DNA from 2 places in the Corynebacterium breve genome. Region 1 is predicted to be linked to the other one. Evidence: riboswitches for the same ligand, from Rfam matches in the RefSeq annotation. Region 1 holds a riboswitch; the other holds the start of a gene.
The links. A riboswitch is a leader RNA that binds a small molecule or an ion and turns the genes downstream of it on or off. The one in region 1 is predicted to bind cyclic di-AMP.
Positions count from the first base shown of each region.

Region 2: linked by a shared signal. The riboswitch ahead of QP027_RS07610 (C40 family peptidase) and the one ahead of QP027_RS02835 (resuscitation-promoting factor Rpf1 domain-containing protein) in region 1 are both predicted to bind cyclic di-AMP.

Region 1 is NZ_CP126969.1:557,417-567,960, forward strand. Features, by position in the region: rRNA gene rrf (5S ribosomal RNA) at 14-131, shown strand; gene QP027_RS02800 (hypothetical protein) at 452-643, opposite strand; gene QP027_RS02805 (pyridoxal phosphate-dependent aminotransferase) at 659-1,810, opposite strand; gene QP027_RS02810 (DUF3239 domain-containing protein) at 1,811-2,455, opposite strand; gene QP027_RS02815 (DNA repair helicase XPB) at 2,476-4,116, opposite strand; gene QP027_RS02820 (TetR family transcriptional regulator) at 4,318-4,881, opposite strand; gene QP027_RS02825 (helicase-associated domain-containing protein) at 4,998-7,058, opposite strand; gene QP027_RS02830 (hypothetical protein) at 7,250-7,444, shown strand; gene QP027_RS02835 (resuscitation-promoting factor Rpf1 domain-containing protein) at 7,586-8,293, opposite strand; cyclic di-AMP (ydaO/yuaA leader) riboswitch at 8,299-8,478, opposite strand; gene QP027_RS02840 (cold-shock protein) at 8,927-9,310, shown strand; gene QP027_RS02845 (DUF2771 domain-containing protein) at 9,321-9,842, opposite strand; gene QP027_RS02850 (glutaminyl-peptide cyclotransferase) at 9,875-10,544, opposite strand, start outside.
Region 2 is NZ_CP126969.1:1,561,545-1,572,088, reverse strand. Features, by position in the region: partial or broken gene asnB (asparagine synthase (glutamine-hydrolyzing)) at 1-1,179, opposite strand, end outside; gene ctaC (aa3-type cytochrome oxidase subunit II) at 1,605-2,702, shown strand; gene ctaF (aa3-type cytochrome oxidase subunit IV) at 2,723-3,154, shown strand; gene ctaE (aa3-type cytochrome oxidase subunit III) at 3,688-4,308, shown strand; gene qcrC (cytochrome bc1 complex diheme cytochrome c subunit) at 4,357-5,205, shown strand; gene qcrA (cytochrome bc1 complex Rieske iron-sulfur subunit) at 5,202-6,422, shown strand; gene qcrB (cytochrome bc1 complex cytochrome b subunit) at 6,423-8,045, shown strand; cyclic di-AMP (ydaO/yuaA leader) riboswitch at 8,550-8,747, shown strand; gene QP027_RS07610 (C40 family peptidase) at 8,758-9,540, shown strand; gene QP027_RS07605 (C40 family peptidase) at 9,838-10,544, shown strand, end outside.

The DNA.
Region 1 (10,544 bases):
CGTTTTTAGGTGTGTCGGTGGTTGATGGCGGCGGGGAAACGCCCGGTCCCATTCCGAACCCGGAAGCTAAGCCCGCCCGCGCTGATGGTACTGCACCTGGGAGGGTGTGGGAGAGTAAGTTACCGCCGGCCTATATGTAAATAGGATAATTGAATAGTGTTTGTGTGTGGAGGGTATGTTCTTCCCACACCCCGTGTGAGCGCCCCTGCTGTGTGTGGTGGGTGCTTGGGGGTGTGGGGGAATGTGCCCTCCTTTTTCTTGTTGTGAGCCCGGGTGGTGAACAATGATGCACGTTTTACCACCTGCCGGGGTACCTGCACCACCTGAAACGGCCACCACTGTACGGTGGTAGCGGTCAAAGGGGGGCACGGTGTCTGAACAATGATGCACGTTTTACCACCTGCCGGGGTACCGACACCACCTAAAACGGCCACCACTGTACGGATTGACACTACTTCGCGTCGTCGCGTGGACTGCTGATCCACCAGTAGGTGCCAGCGGCAGCTGCTGCGACGAAGACTGTGATGAAGCCGCTCATGAACTCCAGTGATTCGGACGGGAAAATGCCGAGCAGGCCTGCAAACCACAAAGGCCCAGTCACCAGGACCGCGATGAAGATGATGATCGCAATGGCGATACGCATGGTCGGTTTGTCTCCTTAGAATGAAAGCTGGGCAAGTAGGGATGATGCTCGTGAAAGTGTCTCGGGTTTCTTGCAAAAGGCAAACCTGACCTGTCGGCGCCATGATTCTGATTGGTCCGTAAAGACTTCGACGGGAATCGCCGCAAGACCAGCCTTTTCAGGTAAGTCCATACAGAATTTTACTCCGTCGTAGCCGGTGGGAAGGTCGACAACAGTGAAGTATGTGCCGTGCGTGTCGTGTACCTGCAGTCCTGTGGCTCGCAACGCTTCTTGGAGAAGGTCTCTCCCCTCGGCGAGTTCAGCGACCATACCTTGGAGCCAGTCGCCCGCATTATCCAAAGCCCATGCAACCGCAGGTTGGAATGGGGTCGCACCGACGTAAGTCATGAACTGTTTCGCTTTGATGATTCCTTCCATCAGCTCAACTGGAGCCAGAGCCCATCCAGTCTTCCAGCCGGTTGCGTTAAACGTTTTCGCTGCGGAGGACACGGTGACCGTGCGTTCGAACATCCCGGGGAGGGAAGCCAAGGCGGTGTGGGTATGGTCGTCGAAAAGCAAGTGCTCGTAGACTTCGTCGGATAGCACTAGGAGGTCGCAAGAGACGGCCACTTCGGCGAGCTCTTCGAGGTCTGCAGCCGCGAAAACGGATCCCGTCGGGTTGTGCGGTGAATTCACAATGATCATGGCGGTGCGGTCAGTGATCGCCGCTCGGACGGCGTCGACATCCACCGTCCAGCTGTTTCCGGCCGTAACTAATGGGACCGACACTCGGTGCGCGCCTGCCAAGGCGATGGCGGCCGCGTAGGCGTCGTAGTAGGGCTCGAGGACGATGACTTCGGAACCGGGCTCTACAAGGCCGAGGACGGTGGCGGTGATCCCTTCGGTGGCTCCCACGGTGACTAAGACCTCGGTGTCGGGGTCATAGGCTACGTTGTAGTCGCGGAGTCGTTGGCGCGAGATGGCCTCGCGCAGTGCAAGCATGCCACGACCGGGACCGTATTGATTGTTGCCCGCGGCGATCTCTTCGCGCGCAATCTCAAGCATGCGAGTGGGGCCGTCCGAGTCGGGAAAGCCTTGGCCGAGGTTGATCGCGTTGAATTCAACGGCCCTCGCGGTCATGGTGGCGAATATTGTTTCGCCGAATGGTTGAAGTCGTTGAACTGTCATTTAGAGAACCAGGAGATTGTTGGGGGTGGCTTTTACTTCGTCGAGGCGTTTGCGTGCCTTTTCTAGTTTTTGCCAGTGATCCTGAGGGATTGCCTTGCGGGCTTCGGCTACCACTTCTTGGTCGGGTGTTCCCCAAGCAATTGGCATTGGGGAGATCTCGTGCCAATGGTCGGTGTCACGGCTGGTGCGTTGTCCTTGGACTGCGACTACCGGGATTTTGGCGCCAAGTTTCGGCTCTACGCCGTTGATGCGAGTGACAGTACGAAGGGCTGCTCCCCAGCGCGGAGGAAGGGCGGGATCAACGTTTGTGTTGACCAGCGCCATGATGACAAAGTCACGGTCAGCGACTTCGGCGATAGTGCCGGCGGCAAGGGGGTAGCGGTCGTAGAGGCTCTGGGCGTTTCCCACTGATCGTGGGACCGCGAAGGCGACGATGAGCATCATGAGGCCGAAAAGGGCGAGGCTCAGGGTGCCGAGGAGTCGCCACGGTGAGTCCGGTGAGACAAACAACCAGATCAGCACAGCCGCGATTTCGCTTAGAACAAAAAGTGAGATGCCGGAGATCACCAGGCGATTGGTGTCCTTAAGCATTTCGTTGTTCTTCTTGGCAAATGCTTCGTCGACGTCGAACTTGAAAACTTTCATCCCGCTCATGGAATACCAGTCTAAACGTCCGAGGAGTCCACGAGGCGGTAGGCATAGCCTTGTTCCGCCAAAAAGCGCTGGCGGTGCAGGGCGTATTCGGCATCCAGGGTGTCTCGTGCGACCACGGTGTAGAAGTGTGCCTCGGATCCGTCGGCTTTGGGACGCAGCAATCTGCCAAGGCGTTGGGCCTCTTCCTGGCGCGAACCGAAGGTCCCAGACACTTGGATAGCCACTGCGGCTTCGGGCAGGTCAATGGAGAAGTTCGCTACTTTAGACACCACAAGGGTTTGGAGCTCGCCTCGTCGGAAAGCGTTGAAGGCTTCCTCACGCTTCTTGTTGGAGGTCTTTCCATCGATCAACAGTGCATCAATGTGGGCGGCGATCTGCTCAAGTTGCTCGAGGTATGCGCCGATAATCAGGGTCTGCTGGCCCTCGTGTTTGCGCAGGAGCTTGTCGACGACGCGCAGCTTCGCATTACTTGTCGCCGCCACGCGATAGCGTTCGCGGGTCTCGGCGGTGGCGTAGACCATCCGTTCGGCTTCGGTGAGTGTGGTGCGCACTTCGATACATTCTGCGGTCGCGATAAAGCCTTGGGCCTCGAGTTCTTTCCAAGGGGCGTCGTAGCGTTTGGGCCCGATGAGGGAGAAGACGTCGTCTTCGCGCCCGTCCTCGCGCACGAGCGTTGCGGTGAGACCCAAGCGGCGGCGAGATTGCAGGTCAGCGGACATACGGAAGACTGGGGCGGGGAGGAGGTGGACTTCGTCGTAGATGATGAGTCCCCAGTCGCGAGAATCGAAGAGTTCCAATGCGCGATACTCGCCCTTGGTTTTGCGTGTGACTACCTGATACGTGGCGATGGTCACCGGGCGGATCTCTTTGCGCTCGCCGGAGTATTCGCCGATCTCTTCTTCGGTGAGTGTGGTGCGGCGCAGCAGCTCGTCGCGCCACTGGCGGCCTGCAACCGTGTTGGTCACCAAGATTAACGTGGTGGTTTGTGCCTCGGCCATCGAAGCCGCACCGACGATCGTCTTACCGGCGCCACACGGCAGGACGACAACCCCGGATCCTCCTTCCCAGAAAGAATCCTTGGCGTACTCCTGGTAATCGCGCAGCTCCCAACCCTTGAAATCCAATGCGATGGGATGAGATTCGCCGTCGACGTAGCCCGCGAGATCCTCAGCAGGCCAACCGATTTTCGTTAGCTCTTGTTTGATGCGTCCGCGCTCGGAGGGATGAACGGGGACGGTGTGGTCGTCGATACGTGCGCCCAGCATCGGTGTGATCTTGCGGTGGCGTGATATCTCCTCGACGATCGGGGCTTCATCGGACTCCAGCACCAGCCCGTGGGCGGGGTGCTTCAACAGACGGACGCGCCCGTAGCGCGCCATGGTCTCTGCGACACCGATCAGCAGGGACTGCGGCACTGGGAAGCGTGAGTAGCGTTCGAGTACATCGACGGCCTGCTCGGCATCGTGGCCGGCGGCGCGGGCGTTCCACAAGGCGAGTGGTGTGATTCGGTAAGTATGGATGTGCTCTGGGGCACGTTCCAGTTCCGCGAAAGGGGCCAGTGCTGCACGGGCGAGACTTGCCTGTGGATGATCTACTTCGAGCAGCACAGTCTTATCTGACTGAACAATCAAGGGGCCGTCGCCTAACGCCATGGGAACATCCTTTCCTTCGGCTTCCCATTATGCAACGTCTAGGAGTCCACATCTTCGAGGAGGTCGCTGTTCATCCAACGTGAATGTGGGCCAGTTGTGCTCTGCGCGTAGGACTTGTGCCCAATGAAAGATTGGGTTCCCGGTTCTTTTTGGGAGACATGAACACAATATATTGTCGCGTCTTCTAATACGGCGTCCGATTTAGGGGATCTCGATCTCGGAAAGACGACGGGCAAGACCAAACGCTTCGCGGACGATGTTTTCGCCGTCGGAGGGATCGCGGGGTTCGGGCAGTTGGTGATATGCATCGACTGCGGCCCATGCAATTGCGATGATGGCCTGGAAGGCGAAGCGGAAGTCACCACTCTCGTCCTCTGGGAACGTGAGCGGGCAGGTGTACTCGCCCTGGAGGGTTTCCAGGATGGTGCACACGCGGGACAGCGCAACGATGTTGTCCACGCATTCCATTGGTGCGCTAGTGAGAGAGTCGAGGACTAGGCCCTCAACGGTGTCGATGAGATTTGCGTGGCTACCTGCGCTACGGAGTTCTTCCTTGAGGAGAATGGCGCGAGTAGCTGCAAACTCTTCCAGCGCTTCTTCACGAGACGTGAAGTAGTTGTGGAATGTGCGTGCGGAGACTCCGACGGCAGCTGCCACGTCCGCGACCGTGGTGCGTTCTGTGCCTTGGGTGATGACAAGCCGTGCAGTTTCACGCATGAGGCGTGCGCGAGTGTCTGCCTTCTTTGCCTCGCGGGGTGCTGCCATGCTGTCCGTCCTTTTTGCAGTCTGTATGAAAAAAGTTGAACTCTCAAGTATCAAGAACACGATCAGCGTAACAATGACGTAACAAATCTGCAGTGCGAGCAATCAAAACCGCCGAATTACAACACAATGACCTTTGTAATTCGTGGCAATGCGATCCTCACCACAGCGCCATTTTTCGGATTGAGCGCATCAACCTGACCAGCGTTAACCGACAACGGGGTGACTGTCACTTGGTTACCTTGGCCATTACGGTTCACATACCCGATCGCCACCTGCTTGCCGGCCCGCGCCGCTGCTTGCAACAACGACACGTGATCGTCGGCGCCAGGTTCTTCGCCAGACTGTTCCTCACCGCCAGCATCGCGGATTGCGGAAACCGCCCGAGCGATATGCTCATCGTCCACTTGTGGCTCACGCAACAGCACTGATGGGGAGGCGGTGACCAGTACCGGCTCGGGCGCCATGCTTATCGACGCGCCGGATCCATCCTCGGCCGTTGGCTGCAACCCCACTCCGCGTAGAAGTGCAAGCAACTTGGTTAGCGGCAGCTGCGACACCGCCACTTGGGGCGCAATGCGTGTCAAAGCCTGACTAAGCAGTGTGGACGCCTGCGTAATTAGGGCGGGATCTTCACTTCGGATGTAGCTCACGGCCTCGCCGGCACGAATGCTGCCATGTCCGCGGGCGGCATCGTTGATTAAGAACTCCATTGGCTGGGGCACACCGGTCGGCGAGTGCTCATGTAACCACGCGATGATTTCGGAGGGTTGCCGTCCCTCATCGAGTCCTTTGCGTATCGACGACTCGTTGACCCGGTACACACTTGCAAGCCCAGGGGATTCGAGGATGGCAAAACGCTCCAGCTCGGACTGCAATTCCGGGGTAAGTGGCCCTGGAGCCAAGATCGTCATATCGGCTTGCGGGATGACGTAAGACACTTCTGCTGGGACCAAGGCAGAAGTGGCCTGGGCGAGGTTCTCGTCGTTAAGCAAAGCGACAAGGGCGGAGGATGCGGCGTGCTGTGCGAGCGCCCCGACCAGGTGGGCTTGGCTAACGATCGTGCTGACTTCCGCGGTGCGGATGCCCGAAGCGAGGATGGGGGCGGAGAAGCGGAGATCGGCCAGTACGTCGTCGAGAGTGAGTGGGGCTCCGGGTGTGCGGGCGAATTGGCGCAGGACAAGCGTGCGGGCGCGTCGAACGTCGGGGGAGTGCATTGATTCGGACAAGAGCCGGATGGTTTGACCGCGCTCATCGGTTCCATTGAGTTTGCCGACTTGCCAAGGGGACGCGACCCAGCCGGCAAACACGATCGCCCACTGCTCGGAGATGCGAGCGTCAACCCAGTTCGGGGCGTCCTTGGTCGGTGCGAGGCCATTGATGTCGACGTCGATTTCACCGCGTCCGATAAGTCCCGCAGACTCGCCCACAGTAATAAGGAAGGCCAGGTCTTCAACTTCCAGGTCGAGCTCCTTTGCCAGAGTGCTCAACGCTCGAACGCCGACCGATCCGTCTTTGTTCAATGCCACAGGCTCATGGCCCAGCCGCGTGATAATACGCCGCATGGTCCTTGTGGCGTCAAGGCCTTGTGCGGCTGCGGCCTCGTCGATAAGCGGGCTTGGAGCAGTGTGGTTAGAGAAACGTTGGGAGGGAGTGAGAGGAAAATCTTGGGGGGTTTCACCGCGTAGAGCATCGCGCACCGGGCGGGGGAGGCGCACAGTTGATGAGTTGACGCGCACCAGTAGCTCTTTCGCGATGAGCTGGGGGATCGGTCGCGAAGGGTCGGCATCAGGCCCGGCGTCATGGGTCGAGCCAACACCGCCGGAACTGGCTAAAGTGTCCAATACCGCGCGCTGTTGACGATCCAACCCTTCCACCAACTTCTGCACGGTGGCGGGGGCGTGGTCAAGCACTCGCCACCCTTGCGGCAACGCCCCCAATGCGCCTGGAGTCACCCGCACATCTTGATCCCCGAACAGTAGCGCTAGGCGACGGAGACGTTCAATAGCTGCAAGTGCAAGCTCGCTAGCGACAGGCAGCTTAGCGACGATCGCGTCAGTGGAAACCGGCTCAAGTTCGGCACCGAGATCGCCCGCGCTCTCCAGCACAGCGATTTCGAGGGACGTGAGGGTGCGCACGGCGCGAGACAGTGAACCCGGGAGCGTTAAACGCGTGGCCAAGGGGTTGATCCCTGGGGGTAATGGAAAGGTTGTATCTGGGCGCGCCCTAAGGAGCGCAGCGAGTTCCTCGTCACTCAATTTAGCCAGGGACGTGCGGAAATCGGGGAGCGAGTTGGCCGTGGTCATGATAGAGGCCATCATACGTGCACGGTTTAGTTACTTTTCTGAATGGTCTTTGGCACAATAGCGGTATGGCTAAGAACGTTGACAAGATTGCTGACCAGAACCCTGCGTGGCCTGTAGATACCCCAGGCAATGGTCACCCAGTAACTGAGATTTCCTCCAAGCTTCAGGGCGCGTCCAGCCCATTCGGCGATGAACTAATTCTTCCTCGCCCAGTGGAAGAGACCGGTTACGTCCACCCTTACACCCGCGTCAACCGCTAAGCGTATCCAGCGCGAATAACTTTCCCCAGCTAGCCACGGCCTGCTGGGGATTTGTCGTGCCCAAAACCGGTTCCGAAACACGGAAGGCATGAAAAAGCCGCTATAGGACGAGATCCTGTAGCGGCTTGTGGCTCTGTGGTCTTAGAGGCCGAGGGACTTCTGGAAGTCAGTAACTGGAGCCTGAACCTGTGCAGCCAGAGCGGATGCAATGTTCATTGGGTTGCTGGACAGTGCTGCGTCGATGATCGCGCGGTTGCTGCTGTAGAACGCGTCGAAGTTGCCACGGTTAGCGTTGTAGAAGTCGGTGACAACGGTAGGCATTGCGAAGCCGTACTGAGCCAAGTTGTCTGCAACTAGGTTGTACAGTGCATCAGAAGCTGCTTCCTGGGTAGGAGCCTCGTCCTCGATTGCCTGGACTGGTGCAGGGGCGGCTGCTGCCTGGACTGGTGCAGGAGCTGGCGCTGGTGCAGGGGCTGCAGCAGGTGCGGTGCGCTGGGTAGGTGCGGAGTTCAGGCCCAGACGAGCGGAACATGCTGGCCATGCTCCCCAGCCCTGGCCAGCCAGGGTGCGCTCTGCGACTACGATCTGCTGCTCGCGGGTAGCAAGGTTAGCGGTTGGTGCGAACTCGCCACCGCCGTATGCCTGCCAGGTGGAGCGGGAGAACTGCAGGCCGCCGTGGTAGCCGTTGCCGGTGTTGATTGCCCAGTTGCCGCCGGACTCGCACTGTGCGAGACGATCCCAGTCGGAGTCTGGGGCAGCGTTTGCGGTAGGTGCAGCAAGGGTGGAAGCTGCAACAGCAACTGCTGCGCCTGCGATGAACTTGGTGGACTTTGCGGTAAAGCGTGCCATGTGAGTTTTCCTCTCTCTTGCGCCTACGAGGTGAGCTGTCGGGTTCGGGTTGAGATTGGAAGATTCCCGGCCCAGTGTTCTGGGCTTCACCCCAAGTGAGCTACCTAGTGAAGGTGTCACGGTGCACGTGTGTGCGGTGGGTTCCCCGTCCTTGTCCTATGAAATTTGTTAGGTCTTGGTTGTAGCTTTCACCACCCGGACAAGGCTCGGCGTGGGCGGTGAAGTTGTATTGCCTCATTGAAGGCCTGCCGACGACTCTAACGCTTTATAACGATTGAGTCACGTAACAGGCACGGTTTGGCGCAAATTTTATTTCCTGTGCGTGCAGAAGAAATTATTTATGCAGGTAGGGGCGTTACAGTTTTGCAATGTGATCCCCGTCACGGCTAAATCACAACTTTCACACCCGCCCCAATAGTAACGACATTTGGTTGACGTGTGCTCATTGTGTCTTGCTTTGGCATCAAGCGGCCCGCTGCGAAATGGACGATCATTTTTGGCTTTGAAGCCTTGGTTGTGGGACAAGTTGTTGGGACTTCGATTTTCGGTAAATAAAGGAGTAAACTTAGCCCTTTATCGCGCTGGCTTGGACCAAGCGCACACAAGTATTTTTGAAAGAAAGTGGTGATGATCGTGCCTGTCGGAAAAGTGAAGTGGTATGACGCCGACAAAGGCTTCGGTTTTGCCTCTAACCCAGGCGAAGAAGACGTGTACATCGCAAAGAATGTCCTACCTCAAGGGGTAGAGGCACTCACCGCAGGGCAGCGCATCGAATTCGACTTTGCTGCTGGACGTCGTGGACCACAAGCCCTGCGGGTCAAGGTCTTGGACACCCCTCGACGCCGTCCTGCGCACACACGGAAGCCGGAAGAGCTTTCGAGCATGTTGATGGACGTCATGACAGTAATCGAGAGCCAAGTACAGCCAGTTTTGGCCCAGGGTCGCTACCCGGAGCGCAAAGAAGCCCGCCAGATCGCGGAGATCCTGCGGGCCGTCGCTAAAGAGCTAGACGCTTAAGGCAGCGCCTTTAGGCTTGCTCAAACGCGACCGACCAAGTAGTTAGGTAGGGGGTTTCTTCGTCATGGTCATCAAGACCGATCATCACGGACGAAACCTCCACTACAACTAGCTGGGGTTTTTCGGGGGAATCGCCAACCGGGGCTGCGGAAACAGGGACCTCGACTTTGTTCACATCGCGCGGCCCATGAACCTGTTGATCGTTTGCGCCTGGGTCGTCGTAAATCGTGAGAAGCTGCCAATCGTGGTCGTAGATTTCTTCTGGGATCTCGATCGTCACCGTGTCATCCGCCGAGACTTTGAGCGTGGGAACGTCCCCCTCCGGGCACTCAACGCCAGGCTCGCACACCATGTACGGGGTGACCTCAAGGCTGTCATCTCCGACCGAAGCCGTGATCGCAATATCCTTTGGATTGGTTGGTGGCTGACTGCTCTGCCAAGTGAGAAATGCGTACACGCCAGCCACGAAGGCGACCACAGCAATAACGATGATGGCCAGCAACTTGAGCGATTGGGAATTCTTCTTCGCCATGGTCACACAGTCTAGCTTTAGAGCAGGAGGAACTAGTCGGCGGGTACAAAGGTCACTTCGTAAAGATCCGGCCACCTCTTGCCGGAAAGAAGGAACTTGTCTGAGCCGGGCACGTGTGCGATGCCGTTGAGTACATTGTTCGGATCTGGTGTGGCGTTATTTTCCAGTCCTGATGCGTCAATTACGCCGGTAACCTCGCCAGAATCGGCATCAATGCGCAAAATATCGGTCGTCGTAAATACGTTTGCGTAGACCTCGTCGTCAACGCATTCCAGCTCATTAAGCCCGGTGACCGCTTCGCCTTCCAGCGTCACCGTGAAGCGCTCTTGCTCCTGCAAAGTGTCTGGATCCATCCGGCGGAGCTCGCTGGTGCCGTCAGAGAATACGATGTGATTTTCCATTGAGCACAGTCCCCACCCCTCGCCGTCGAATTTGGCCCGTTCCAGCTCTACCAACGACTCAGCGTCGCGTTTTACGGCGACATTGTCCTGCCACGTCAGTTGCCAAATGAAGTCATCGAACTGAGTGATGCCTTCGCCGAAAAACTCAGGATCAAGGTCAAGGCTGCTGAGCTCTTGGCCAGCCAGAGTGCTGCGGTAAAGGCGAGATTCGCCTTCCTGTCCTGTGCCGATCAACAACGTTCCGTCGGGTGCGACCTCAAGACCTTGGGTAAACGAGGTGTCATCGAACGGGTAGCGCTTT
Region 2 (10,544 bases), 1.0 Mb from region 1:
CAAAGGAGCCAGGGAAAGCGGTTCCTTGTAGATGGTGTAGCCGCCAAACAGTTCGTCGGCACCCTCGCCCGACAGCACGACCTTGACGTGCTTGCGTGCTTCCTGTGCGACGAAGTAGAGCGGCACCAGCGAAGGGTCGGCCACGGGGTCGTCGAGGTACCACATGATTTTCGGAATAGCATTGGCGTATTCCTCGGGGCTGACAATCTTCACGATGTGTTCGGCACCGATGGCTTCAGCAGACTCAGCTGCGACGTCGACCTCGGAGTAACCTTCGCGCTCGAAACCGGTGGTGAACGTCAAAAGGTCTGGGTTGTGGCGCTTCGCCAGAGCTGCGATCGCAGTGGAATCAATGCCACCCGACAAGAATGAACCAACTGTGACATCTGCGCGCATGTGCTTTTCAACTGAATCTTCAAGCACCCGTGCAATGCGATCGAACAGCGCTTGCTCGCCGCCCTTCGGCACAGGCGTGACTTCAAAGTTCGGCTTGAAATAGCGCTTGGCAACGACCTCTCCACCAGGCTTCAGCGTAACCGTGCAGCCGGACTCTACGCGACGAATGTTTTCGTGAAGAGATTCCGGTTCAGGTACATACTGCAGATCGACGTAATGCTCGATAGCTCGCTGGTCAAGGTCTAAGCCGAGACCGATGGCTTCTGCCATTGCGAGGATCGACTTCTTCTCGGATGCAAATACAGTGCCTGCGTCGGTGGTCGCGTAGTACAAAGGCTTAATGCCGAACTGGTCACGCGCCACAAACATGGTGTTGGTCTCGGTATCCCAGATGACGAATGCGAACATGCCACGAAGATGCTCGACGACATCTTCGCCCCAGTGGTGGTAGCCGACGACGATCGTCTCTGAATCGCCCGAGGTGTGGAACTCGTGGCCCGCTGCTTGGAGCTGAGCACGCAATTCGATGAAGTTGTAGATCTCGCCATTGAAGGTCAGCGCGTAGCGCTCGGGATTGCCCTCTGGGCCCCAACGAAGCGGCTGGTGCGAGTGCTCGAGGTCGATGATGGCGAGGCGGTTGAAGCCGAGGACTACGTCGTCGTCGTTCCAGGTACCGGCTGCGTCCGGACCACGGTGACGCATGCAGGGGAGACCGTCCTCAACAGCTGAGACGAAGTCCGCTGCATTGCCGCTGCTGGTCAACATTCCAAGAAGGCCACACATGAGTAAAAATCGCTCCTAATTAATAAGGCGTACGGAAGAGAAAGTTCTTCAGGCGAGTGTACGCGGTGAGATGCTCTCACCTTAGAGCTCGGTGCCCTTTTCTGACCAACCGGAAAGAGCCACGCTGCCGGTTATGTTTGATCCATCTTTAGCTGGTACCCAATTGGGGTGCAACTTTTGGTGGAAGTTTGAAGAGGTGTCTGTGGCGTGGGTCACCAGGGTGGGTTTGGGGTTGCGCTTTACATGCTGGGTGAATGCGACAAATCAATGGCTATGCAGGTGATGGGCATGATTCTATGGTCGGCAAATACCTGCTTGGTGTTCCATACGAATTAAAACGGGGTACCGAATGAACTATCCTGAGGGGGTAGTAATGCTCGGGCCGTGCCCGAGGAATTTTTGTGTGGACAGGAAGGCAGACACACGTGGAACAGCGAAACAACCGTGGCATTGCGCGCAAAGTCGGCGTCGCAGGTGCCATCGCCCTCGGAGGCTTTGCACTCGCCGGCTGTGAGACGGCACCGCCTGAGGCAGTGTCCAGTTTCTTGGACATGGGCTGGCCGGACCCAATCACCCCTGAGGGCCAGGGCATGTACAACTTCTGGATCTGGATCTGGATTGTTGCATGGACTATCGGCATCATCATGTGGGCCATCTTCTTGGTCTCCATCTTCCGCTGGAATGGCAAGGCGAAGGAAAAGCGTGGCGAAGGTGAATTCCCGAACCAGCTGCAGTACAACATCCCATTGGAATTGGTTCTGACCATCGTCCCAATTCTGATCGTCATGGGCATCTTCTTCGGAACTGTCCAGACCCAACAGAAAGTCATCGCTAACGACAAGAACCCTGAGGTTGTCGTTGATGTCACCGCTTTCCAGTGGAACTGGAAGTTCGGCTACGCAAACGTCAACGGTGAGCTGGCTCCTGGTGGCGCAGATTATGTTGGTGTTGATGAAGAGCGTCAGGCAATTGCCGACGCGACCAAACTCGACGACCCGGAGCAGGTTAAGAACCCGAACCCAATTCACGGTTCTTCCAAGGGTGACCAGTCCTACTTGAACTTCAACCAGATCGAAACCATCGGTACTTCCGAGGAGGTACCAGTCCTGGTCCTTCCAGTGGACACTCCGATCGAGTTCCGTCTAGCGTCCGGAGACGTATCCCACTCTTTCTGGGTTCCTGAGTTCTTGTTCAAGCGCGATGCTTACGCTCACCCAGAGACCAACCAGCAGCAGCGCAGCTTCCAGGTTGAGTCCATCGATGAAGAGGGCGCGTTCGTTGGCCGCTGTGCTGAGATGTGCGGTACCTACCATGCAATGATGAACTTCGAGCTGCGTGTTGTTCCGCGCGAGGACTTCACTGCCTACATGGAATACCGCGATGCCAACCCAGAGGCTTCCAATGCAGAGGCACTCAAGGAAATCGGCCAGGCTCCATACGCAACTTCCACCCACCCGTTTGTCACTGACCGCACCGGCTCCCGTGAAGATGGCGCTGGCGTGGACAACAACCAGAACGCTTAAGAAGGGTATCGGTACTTAAAATGGGACCTACAGCAAAACTATTTTACGGCCTGGGTGCATTCTTGGGCGTGATGGCGGTTCTCTACGCATTGGCAACCAACTGGATTGCCGATGACGCTTGGATCTTCGGCTACGAATGGGCGGGCGGTGTGGCCATCATCCTGGCTACCGCGATGTCCTTCATGCTTGGCGGCTACCTGCACTTCACCGAGCGTCGCATGGACGTTGTCCCAGAGGACTGGGAAGAGGCAGAAATCGAAGATGGCGCAGGTGTCCTGGGCTTCTTCGCACCTAACTCCATTTGGCCATTCGCTATGGCCGGCTCCGTTATGTTCCTAGGCCTGGGAATTGCGTTCTGGCAGCTGTGGCTCGTAGCGTTCGGCGCTTTGGCGCTGATCGGCACCACCGCGATGCTAAACCTCCAGTACGGCATTCCGAAGGAAAAGCACTAATAGGAATCAGAGTCTAAGCCTTCATAGACTCCCCACAGCCCGGCCCCGTTTACCACGGGGCCGGGCTGATTTGTTTGTTCGACTTCTGGCAAAAGGGGCCCCGAATGTGGCTTTCTACCAGCTCGCGGGGGTAGGCAAAGGCGCTGGGGTGTGGCGACAGGCCGGTCAGCATTGACAACGGTGCAGAAGCTCGAAACGAAGGGGTCAACCGAAAGTATGTGTCCTGCAGGTTTAGGGTCGATCCAAATGTGATGTCGCTCTCATTGCGGAACTTTCTTGGGTTTGTCGTCGGTGAAATTGACCGCGGGGGCACCTGTGGTGGGGTTGGATTATGGCCGTCCAGGTTCGAAGGGAATGGGTTGACCAGCATTGATGCCTAGTCGGATTCCGGAGGAATAAAGTTCCCGCCAAAGTCGAGATTTTTCGCTGCAACTTTTGTAGGGGGTAAAAGTGCAGGTGGGGGAGTAGTTGGGAGAAAGTTCTCGGGGGTATACGAGGTGACTTTCAGCCATTGAACAGTCATACTGTTATGCGTGACGAGCGCAATTTCTAACCAAAATCCAGCTGCGCAGCAACCGCGTGTACCCGTGCTGAACCGACCAAACATGGTCAGCGTGGGCACAATCGTGTTCCTGGCGCAGGAGTTGATGTTCTTTGCTGGACTGTTCGCGATGTACTTCACTTCGCGTGCGAACGGTATGGCGGCAGGAGACTGGGATACCCAGACAGCACACCTCAACGTGCTGTACGGCACGATCATTACGATCATCCTGATTTCCTCCTCTGTAACTTCACAGTTCGGTGTCTTCGCTGCAGAGAGGGGTGACGTTTACGGACTGAGGAAGTGGTTCACCATCACTGTCCTCCTGGGTGTTGTGTTCCTGGGCATGGTCGCTTTCGAGTGGTACGAAATGATCCACGCTGGCGTAACTGTTCAGTCGAGCGTTTACGGTTCGGTGTTCTACATCATTACCGGCTTCCACATGGCTCACGTAACCGCAGGTATCATCGCATTCCTTGTGATTCTTGCGCGTGTAGCTAAGTCGAAGTTCACGCCCGCGCAGGCAACCGCCGCAATGGTGGTGTCCTACTACTGGCACTTCGTCGACATTATTTGGGTCGGCGTCTTCATCACCTTGTACATCGTCCAGTAATGACCTTTGGTCTTTTCACTTCAACACATAGTCGCAAAAGGGAAAATGATGGATAAGAACCCTAAGAACGTGCGTAGCCGCCGCAAGGTGCGCCGCACAGTTGCCGGCGCGGCAGCCCTGACCGTGGGTCTGACTGGCGCAGGCATCCTGGCAACGGCTCTCACCCCAGATGCTCAGGTCGCCACCGCTCAGCGTGATGAGCAGGCAATGATTCAGGAAGGCAAGGACATCTACGATGTCGCTTGTATTACTTGCCACGGCGCCAACCTGCAAGGCGTCGAAGGCCGTGGACCGTCTCTGATCGGCACCGGCGAAGGCGCGGTGTACTTCCAGGTGCACTCTGGCCGTATGCCAATGATGTCTAACGACGCACAGGCTGAGCGTAAGCAGCCTCGCTACACCGAGTCCCAGTCGCTCGCTCTGGCTGCCTACGTTGCAGCTAACGGCGGCGGCCCAGAGCTCGTCTACAACGAAGACGGCACTCTGGCGATGGACGAACTTCGTGGCAAGAACTACAACGGACAGATCCAGAAGGAAGACGTCGCCCGGGGTGGCGAGCTCTTCCGCACCAACTGTGCGTCCTGCCACAACTTCACCGGCCGCGGTGGAGCTTTGTCTTCCGGTAAGTACGCGCCTGTCCTTGACCCTGCAAACGAGCAGGAGATTTACCAGGCAATGCTGACCGGCCCTCAGAATATGCCGAAGTTCTCCGATCGTCAGCTCACCGCTGATGAGAAGAAGGACATCATCGCGTTTATTAAGTCCTCCAAGGAGACCCCGAGCCCTTCCGGCTACGCTCTCGGCGGACTTGGCCCAGTTTCTGAAGGTCTCGCAATGTGGATGATCGGCATCACGCTGATCGGTGCTGCTGCTATGTGGATTGGATCGCGCTCATGAGCAATGAAGTGAAGAAGGATTACACCAAGGCCGAGCTTGAGGCTATGAGCAACGGCGAACTCGCCGCTCTGGGCACCGAGCTTGACGACGTTACGATCGCGTACCGCAAGGAACGCTTTCCAATTGCCAATGATCCAGCCGAAAAGCGTGCTGAGAACAACGTCAACATCTGGCTAGCAGTCTCGGTTCTATCCGGAATTGCTTTCCTCGCGGTTTACCTGTTCTGGCCATGGGAGCCAAAGTTCCACGGAGACGAGGGCCTAGGCATCTTCTCCATGTACACCCCACTCCTTGGTCTCACCTCTGGTCTGGCACTTGTTGCACTGGGCGTCGCAATCGTTCAGTACGTAAAGAAGTTCATCCCAGAAGAGGTCGCTGTTCAGCGCCGCCACGACGGTCCTTCCAGCGAGCTGGATCGCCGCACCACTACCGCTCTGCTTAACGACGCTTGGGAGACCTCGACACTTGGTCGTCGTAAAGTAACCAAGGGTCTGCTTGGCGGTGCGGGTCTTCTCGCGGGTCTGGCGATTATCGCCCCTATGGGTGGCATGATCAAGAACCCATGGCGCGCATACGAGATGAACTACAACGGCGACGGCACCCTGTGGACCTCCGGTTGGACACTGCACGACAAGGGTGTAAAGCTTTACCTCGCACGTGATACAGGCGCGATCGCTGAAAAGCACGAGACTGCGACCGGCACTCACTTCACCACCGAAGGCGTTTCCCGTCTAGTTCGCGTTCGTCCAGAAGACATCGCGGCTGGCGGTATGGAAACTGTCTACCCACTGGCTGAAGAGGACGTTAACGACGGCGCGAATTACGACGCCGAGCGCGACGTGTACGAGAACCACATGCACTCGATCCACGGTCCTCGTAACTCGGTCATGCTGATCCGTCTTCGCTCGCAGGATGCTGCGAAGGTTGTCGAGCGTGACGGCCAGGAAGACTTCCACTACGGCGACTACTACGCGTACTCCAAGATTTGTACCCACATTGGTTGCCCAACCTCGCTGTACGAAGCACAAACTAACCGCATTCTTTGCCCATGCCACCAGTCGCAGTTCGATGCGCTGCAGTACGGCAAGCCAGTCTTCGGTCCGGCTGCCCGTGCTCTTCCTCAGCTGCCACTTGCAGTGGACGAAGAAGGTTACCTCATCGCCAAGAGCAACTTCATTGAGCCTGTTGGCCCTGCATTCTGGGAGCGTAAGTCTTAAATGAGCACCAAACTAGAAAACGCCGCGAAACAGGTCGATTCGCGCTACACAATTGCGGGATTCCTGCGACCACAGCTAAACAAGGTCTTCCCAACCCACTGGTCCTTCATGCTCGGTGAGGTAGCTCTCTACAGCTTCATCATCCTGCTTCTGACCGGTATCTACCTGGCACTGTTTTTCGACCCTTCGATTACGAAGGTCATTTACGACGGTGCGTACTTGCCACTGAACGGCGTTGAGATGTCTCGCGCCTATGCAACCGCGCTCGATATCTCCTTCGAGGTTCGTGGTGGTCTGTTTGTACGTCAGATGCACCACTGGGCTGCGCTGATGTTCATGATGTCCATGTTCGCGCACATGATGCGTATCTTCTTCACCGGTGCGTTCCGTCGCCCACGTGAAGCGAACTGGATCATCGGCTCCACACTGCTCATGCTGGGCATGGTCGAGGGCTTCATGGGTTACTCCCTTCCGGATGACCTGCTCTCCGGTGTGGGTCTGCGCATTATGTCCGCGATTATCCTGACCATCCCAATCCTGGGTACCTGGATGCACTGGGCGATCTTCGGCGGCGACTTCCCATCCGATCTCATGCTCGACCGCTTCTACATTCTCCACGTCTTGGTACTCCCAGGCTTGATCCTGGCGCTGATCGCAGCTCACCTGCTGTTGGTCTGGTACCAGAAGCACACCCAGTTCCCAGGGCCGGGTCGCGCTGAGAACAATGTTGTCGGCGTCCGCATTATGCCGGTCTTCGCAACCAAGGCAATCGGCATGGGCGCGCTGGTCTTCGGCGTTCTCGCGCTGATGGCTGGCCTGACCACTATTAACGGTATTTGGAACATCGGTCCGTACAACCCTTCGCAGGTCTCCGCTGGATCCCAGCCGGATATCTACATGCTGTGGACTGACGGTGCTGCTCGTGTCATGCCGGCATGGGAGCTTTACTTGGGCAACTACACCATCCCCGGTGCGTTCTGGGTAGCCTTGATGGCTGGAATCATGGTTGTGTTGCTGTTCGCATACCCTTGGATTGAGAAGCGCATCACCGGTGACGATGCACACCACAACCTGTTGCAGCGTCCACGCGACGTCCCAGTACGTACCGGACTCGGCGTCATGGGCATTGTCTTCTTCCTGTTGCTGACCCTGTCCGGCGGTAACGACTTGTTCGCTTACCACTTCCAGATCTCGCTTAACGCGATGACTTGGGTAGGCCGTATCGGTCTGATCATTCTGCCTCCGATCGCATACTTCATCACCTACCGTCTGTGCGTTGGACTCCAGCGTTCTGACCGTGAGGTACTGGAACACGGTATTGAGACCGGCATCATCAAGAAGCTGCCTAACGGTGCATTCGTTGAGATTCACCAGCCGCTTGGTCCTGTGGACGAGCACGGTCATGCAATCCCACTGGAGTACACCGGTGGTCGCGTTCCGAAGCAGATGAACCAGCTTGGTTACGCTGACTCTGACACTTCTGGCACCTTCAAGGCCGACGATCCAGAGATCATGGCACGTCGCGCTAAGATCCGCCACGAGAACCATCTTGAGGAGGCCGCAGCGTTGCAGGCCATCACGGATGCGAACCGCAAGGAAGACGAACAAAAGGGTCTGGAATAGGCCCCTCGTCTTAGAGATAGCGCTCACTAGAAGTCCCCCTTTTTCCGCCCGAGAGGCGGGGGAGGGGGCTTCTTCTATTGGTGCATCATTCAGCGGGCAAGATCGGTGAAAAACAGCTTCACGGGACTAGCCAAGGTTGATAACGAAATGATCAAAAGTATGCCCCGTAGTGCGAGTTCAATCTTGTTGATAAAGATACAAACGGGTCTCTTGCGGCTAGTATGTGGTGAAGGTCACAATCGTTTTAAATGAACGTATTTGGGGCGAACGCTCAACTTTGAAGTGTCGGAAATTTACCTTAATGTGCGCTTAACCTGCTGTTCAGGCAGGGTGGATTTCTTCTATACTCTTAGGGTTCAATTACATTACCGTCTTGGAAATGGTGTTCATTTGGTGCAAGGTCAAAAATAACGGGATGATAACGGGCGTGCCATTGGACAAAGTTCGTTGCAATTTCGTAACCTGTTCGAGACATTGCGGCCAACCGGTACGCAACGATCGAATAAACATATAAAGCCGAATCTTTACTTGGTGGTCAGCGAACGACCACGGGGCGAAGAGCCGGGGAACCAAAAGTGTTTCCCTGGGGTGAATTCCTCGCAAGGGTGGACGGACACGAGAGTGACTGTCCATGGAGCGGGGGAGGGTGCATTCCGAAACCTAACCCGTCAGCTAACTCGGTAGGCGTTATAGGAAGATATGGAGAACTTTCGTGGCTAACCACCGTCGCCAGAACTTGAACATTGCCGGCAAGGTCGCAGCTGTATCTGTAGCTGCAGTCGGCGCAACTTTGCTCGTACCTACCACCGCAACCGCGGCGGAGGTCACCATCCCGGGAACCGGCATGAGCTCCGAGGTTCCTGGAATCGAGAACATCCCTGGCGTTGCAAACATCCCAGGAATTGAACAGTGGGTCCCATCGCTCGCTGGCCAGGCGCAGCAGGGCAACGCTGCAGCGGCCATCGCTCAGGTTCGTCAGATTCCTGGCGTTACTGCTATCCCTGGTTTCAACCAGTGGCTAAACACCGTCGAGGCGCAGGTAGCGCCAGCAACTTACGATGCACAAGTTGAGGCTCCTGCACCTGCTCCAGCTGCAGCGCCAGCACCTGTTGCCGCAGCTCCTGCTCCAGCGGCAGCTCCTGCTCCATCCTCTACCGGTCAGCAGATCGTGAACATTGCCCGCTCCAAGATGGGTGCACCATACGTTTATGGCGCGGCTGGTCCTAACGCGTTTGACTGCTCCGGCTTCACCTCTTGGGTTTACGCTCAGGCAGGCAAGACCATCCCACGCACTTCTGGCGCACAGGCAGCGCAGGGTCAGCGCGTGTCTCTTGATCAGCTTCAGCCCGGCGACATCATCGTCTACTACTCTGGCGCATCCCACGTTGGTATCTACACCGGTAACGGCACCATGATTGACGCACTGAACTCCGGTTCCCCAGTGGCAGAACGTCCTCTGCACTACATGCCGATTCACTCGGCTGTTCGCTTCTAGGTCATTGACCGACTCTCCGCCTTAACGATCTCTCAGGATTTGTGGCTGGAGTGACTCCTGATCTCCCTTGCGTGCGAGCCCGAGAAGGGCGCCACAAGGGAGATTTCGAGTTTTCTATAGAAGTATTGGTTGACGTGCATAAAGGGATCTGTGGCTCTTTGCAAATTCTTCGTTGTATCCCTTTGCGCTTCGGCAATAAATCGCTATAGTATGGATAGTTGTTAGGTTCATTACTTATGTGGACTTCAGGGTGAGTCGGTCTCATCTGAAGGCTTAAGTTTTGTGAGGAAGGAAACTGTGGGTAAGCACAGCGCACCATCACACCGTCGATCAGCGGTAGTCGCTGCATCGGTGATTACAGCGGTCTCTGCAGGCTCTATGGCAGCACCAGTAAGTGCACAAGAGATTGATGACCTTATCGAGCAGATCGAAAGTGTCTCGCATGAGGCAACCGCGAAAAATGAGGACGTCAAGGAGCTCGAAGACGAGGTTGCTAGTGCCCAGGAGAGCTTGAATGCGCTCACCGAGGCGGCTAATGATGCCAACGATGCTGCTGGCACAGCAACATCGTCAAAGGATGGATTTCAAACCGAAGTAAACGGTATCGCGATGACGAAATATCGCAATGTTCAAAACGACTCCTTTGTCACGACCCTCGAATCTGGAGATCCGCAGACGGTCATTGATCGTGCGAGCTACCTAGGGATCATTTCCCGCAACACCGAACGTACTTTGGGCGATCTTCAGACTGCGAGTGAAACCGCGGCATCAAAGGCGAATGCAGCGAACATTGCAGTGGCTGAGGCCGAGTTCTTGCGCAACCAGCTTGACTCGAAGCTCAAAACGTTGGAAGAAGAGCGAGACGATCTAGAGGATCAGATCGCAGACATTGAGGCTCAGGTCGATGCTCTGTCAGAGGCGGACCGTGAGGCTTGGGAGAACAAGAATAACCCTGTCGAAGAGCCGGATCTTTCCGAGGCCGACACTGCCCCCGCAGGCACCGC